DNA from 2 places in the Colwellia sp. KS18-150 genome. Region 2 is predicted to be linked to the other one. Evidence: predicted binding sites of a transcription regulator. Region 2 holds the regulator's gene; the other holds the start of a gene.
What was found. Region 2 encodes FNR, which switches genes on or off when oxygen is low (the NO sensors DNR and NnrR bind a similar motif). Its sites were predicted from a motif close to TTGATCTAGATCAA; they were not measured.
Positions count from the first base shown of each region.

Region 1: AC27IF_RS09925 (GbsR/MarR family transcriptional regulator) is a predicted target of FNR. The motif match lies at 1,008-1,021, and genes of this name have one in related genera.

Region 1 covers NZ_BAAJMC010000006.1:19,761-22,174, forward strand. The annotation lists gene AC27IF_RS09920 (cytochrome ubiquinol oxidase subunit I) at 1-273, opposite strand, end outside; gene AC27IF_RS09925 (GbsR/MarR family transcriptional regulator) at 391-939, opposite strand; gene AC27IF_RS09930 (LytTR family DNA-binding domain-containing protein) at 1,182-1,994, shown strand; gene AC27IF_RS09935 (cytochrome b) at 2,155-2,414, shown strand, end outside.
Region 2 covers NZ_BAAJMC010000019.1:10,568-12,981, forward strand. The annotation lists gene uspE (universal stress protein UspE) at 1-263, opposite strand, end outside; gene fnr (fumarate/nitrate reduction transcriptional regulator Fnr) at 429-1,148, opposite strand; gene AC27IF_RS16615 (sulfite exporter TauE/SafE family protein) at 1,195-1,917, opposite strand; gene ccoS (cbb3-type cytochrome oxidase assembly protein CcoS) at 1,914-2,150, opposite strand; gene AC27IF_RS16625 (heavy metal translocating P-type ATPase) at 2,173-2,414, opposite strand, start outside.

The DNA.
Region 1 (2,414 bases), on a different contig from region 2:
AATATTGCCTACTTTTTCCATAAAGCCCGGCCAGTTTGTGCCAAATTGAAAGCTCATGGTTACACCGCTAACAACACCTAAAGCAAATGATAAGGCGAATATTTTCACCCAAAAGCGATAAGCACGCATCCAAACAGCATCACCGGTTTGATCAAATCGAATTTTAAAAAAGACTAAAAACCAACACATGGCAATAGTAATAGTGGGAAACAAAATGTGGAAACTGATATTCACAGCAAACTGTATTCGAGATAGTAATTCGGTATCTAACATAACAACTCCTTGACTACTTTTTGGCAAAAAGCAGCCTATTGCGCCTCGAGTAAGGCACAAGAAATAATATAAATAGGATTAATTAGTTGCTGAGTTTTCAGCAGCTATTGGCGAAGATCAGGTGCCGCTTTTTAAGAATTTATCTTTCATGTCTAGCACTTTACCTATCCCAGATCCCAGCTTCATTAAGGTATTAAGCTTTTCAGGGCTCATGCCTTGCAACTCACTGGCAAAAAAGGTCAGCGTTTCGAGTAGGTCATGAATTTCATGCATTTTATCTTGCGCATAACTTTCTTCACTGTTGGCTGGCTCGTTTAATAAATTGTCACGTAAGACACTTAAGGTAGGATCTATTTCTCGTTTGCGGCGCTCTTCAAAAATACGATTAGCCATTTCCCAAATTGAGCCCGCAGGACTGTAATATTCTTTACGATCACCCGGCTTATGTTGCACCTGAATTAATCGCCAAGATTGCAATTCTTTAATACCCATACTGACATTGCCACGGGAAATATTTAATTGCTCTGACAACTCATTGGCAGTAAGTGCTGCTTCACTAATGACCAATAAACCATACATTTGACCTATGGTTCGATTAAACCCCCAACGACTGCCCATTTCACCGCAGTGCATTACAAAGGCTTCAATTTTTGCAGACATAATCATGTTACTGCTACTCCCTCAAAAGCTAAAATTCTAAAGTTTCAGAAATTACTGAAACTTTAGAACAAAGATTGATATAGATCAAGCTTTATTGAAAATTTCCCGAAAACTAATAGCTAGAATAACAGTGATAAAATTGATGACACACACGCTAACATTTTCTGTTAGCTACTCAGGTTAAATTTGCTACCAATCTAAATAAATATCATTAATAATGTTAGCTTATTAACAAGCCTAATCACCTGATGACATATTTTAAGCAATTCATTTTTTTGCCACAGTTACAGCAATTAATTAAGCGTAGCTTTATCGCTTGGCTGATATTTTTTATTGTCTTTGATATTTATTGCATTTTTTGGCGTCAATATGGCATGGGATTAAATTATGACTTTATTGATTCTTTTATTTGGTGGTTTGAAGAATGGGGAGCTTGGCTTGTTAGCATCCCTTTATTATGGAGCGCTTTAGAGCATTCACTGAAAAGGTTTAGTCTTATTGCAACGTTATCACTAAGTTCCCTAGTCTTTTTACCGTTGATGTTAGCCATTAGAATGTGGATTGGTTACCCGAACCAAGCAGATAATTTAGCACAAACCGTCGTGACAATATTCCCTCAGTACGCAACGGCATATGTTATCTGCATACTTGCCTGGTATTTTATGGTGCATGACAAAAAACACCTTGTTGAAACTGAGGATATTGCCAAGCCAGAAAACGCACCTGTAAGTAAAAAATTAACCGTTGAACATTCAGGGCTTAATTTAGAAATAGATATTGATAGTATTTTTTCAATAAAAGCGGCGGGTAATTATGTAGAGATATTTTGTCTCAATGCGAGTTATATTAAACGGACAACACTAAAACAAATGGTTGAGTCTTTATCAGAAAACAAATTCATGCAAGTACACCGCAGTTACTTTATTAACTTAACCAAAGCCAAAAAATTAGTAAATACTGACACGGGCGCAGGTTTACTCACCTTAACGAATGAACAAACTATTCCGGTGAGTAAAAAATATAAAACCACTCTAAAACAAGCCTGTATTCTAGAATATTAATCTGTTAACTACTTTTCGCTCATCCCTGATATTAACTTTTCATCCCTAATACTTTTTTACCTGCAATTTTTATCACAAAACTTGTTAATTCGTCCCAAAGCTTTGGTAGGAAAGGTATTGAGTGATTTATATTTTCCAAAAATAATACTGGAGAGCATAAATGAACAATGACAACCATACATCAACACATACACTTACCAGAAGCCTACACTGGCTTATGGCGCTACTACTATTAAGTTTATTAGTTATTGGTTTTTACATGACCATTGCTGAAGACTATAGCGTTTATGATATTCATAAAGCTTTTGGTGTGATTGCATTGGGTTTAATTATTCTACGTTTAATATGGCGAGTTAAAAACCCGTGGCAATCATCATCACAAGATACTGATCATGAAAAGTTAGTGCACTTCGCGCATTT
Region 2 (2,414 bases):
TCACCTTTTAAACTATTAACAATATTTTCTAGCCATGATTTTTTATCTTTGATTACTGACTGACACATAACGTCACGTTCTTCGCTTGATAAAATAGTGGTCATTTCATAAGAAAAATCAAAAATAGTTAAAAAAGCACAAACTTCTACATTGGTATCAGTTTTGGCTTTAATACTAGCGGCTAATTCTATTGCTCTTTTTAGTGCTTTTTGATCTTCCGTTGTCGGATCGATAACGGCGAGGATTTTTTGATATGTTTGCATGATTAATCTCACTTTTATAAATTAACAATATAACCATTAAAAGAACATAGTTAATTTATAGCAAATGTATGAAATTAATGCTTGTTTTAAATCAATTTATTTGGAAGTTTACGGGTCACGATAAATGATTTTATCGCGACAATAACCCTTAAACTTTGTAGCGGATTAAGACTCAGCGCAATCAATTAATGCATCAATATCTAAAATAGAAATTAATTTACCATCAACATTGATTAAGCCATTTTTATGAAAACGATTTAACAACCGACTGATTGTTTCAACCGTTAAACCAATATAGTTACCTATATCGCTTCGAGTCATTGTTAGTCTAAATTCACTGGCGGATAAACCACGGTCATGATAACGATCGCTTAATGTAACCAAAAATGTTGCTACACGTTGCTCGGCATTTTTTCGGTTTAACAGGGTGAGCATTTCTTGATCAGTGCGAATTTCATTACTCATTAAGCGTAAAACTTGCTTCTTAAGTTTTGGCATAGTGTTAGACAGTTTGTCTAAATTATTATAAGGAATTTCACACACCATTGATGTCTCAAGTGCTTGAGCAAAACTTTTATGCTCAGCATCAGCTATTGCGTCAAATCCTAATAAGTCCCCCGCTAGATGAAAGCCAGTGATTTGCTCTTCACCTTGCTCGTTAACAGTATAGGTTTTAAATGTTCCTGAGCGAATAGCATATAGTGCGTGCATATCTTGGCCATCGGTAAATATTTTATCGCCTTTGTGGATAGGGCGTTTACGATCAATAATATTGTCGAGAGTATTAAGCTCTTGATCGTTTAGCGTAAAAGGCAAACAAAGCTCACTAATACTACAGTTTTGACATTTGATATGTTGTGCGCTTGGGCAACTATTGTTCGACATACATTACTCGATTATTTACATAGCTTCTTAGGACAAATCTATGGTATTAGAACACCTGTCTAGATGCAAGAAGTAAACTATAAATACCAAAGGTAATTAATATTAATGCCATTGTTTTTCGTAACTTAGCATTGGCTAATAAATGCTTAACACTACCGAAACTAAAAGAGAGTGTTAATAGCGCTGGCAAGGTTCCTAAGCCGAAAAAAAACATAATGCTTGCCCCTGTTACCAAACTACCGCTCGCTAATGCCCAAGTTAGGGTTGAATAAACTAGGCCACAAGGTAGCCAGCCCCAGATAGCGCCTAAAGAGAATGCTTTACTCGGAGTACTGACAGGAATAACATTTTTAGCCAAAGGAGAAATGTACTTCCATAATCCCTTTCCTAAAGCTTCAATGCGATTTATCCACATTAACCATTGCCCTAAATATAACCCTAATAAAATAAGAAAAATGGCTGAAATGATACGTAAGCTTGCCAGTGGCATACCGATATTTTTTGCAGCAATTGAGCCAGTAAAGCCAACGATAGCGCCAATAATACTGTATGAAGCAATACGGCCAATATTATAAGCAAAAATTAAGCTTAATTTGTTTACTTGATTATGAGTCTGCTCTTGGCCATTAACAGGGATCTGTTGATTATTAGCATGCTTAGGCTGAGGAAGTGCAGATGTTAACATGGTAGTTATACCACCACACATGGCAATACAATGACCAGAGCCAAGTAAACCTATGATAAATGCCGAGAGAATATCAATATTCATTTATTGTCTTGTTCAGGAGCTTGAGTAGTTTTTATTTCTTTTGCATCAACTTCTGATTGAGTGTTCTGATTAACTTCGATAGATTCTTGGTTTTCATTTTCATCGAAAAGAATGCTCATGCCTTGCTTTTCGAGATCATCAAATTGCTCTGTTTTTACTGCCCAAAAGAACAAATAGATACCAAGGACAGTAAGTAATACAGCGATAGGGATTAATATGTATATTATGCTCATCTTTTACTCTTTTGTTGAGTGACTACTTTTTTAGTAAACGTAGTGAGTTGGTGATCACTAAAATCGAGCTTGCAGACATTCCTATAACCGCCATGTAAGGGGTTATAAATCCAGCAACGGCTAATGGTAATACAATGGCATTATAACCAAAAGCCCATAAGTAATTTTGAAACACGATACGACGTGTTTTTATTGCTACCTTATTTAAGGTGCTAATACTGGAAAGTTTATCATTTAATAAAATGACATCGGCACCGCTTTTGG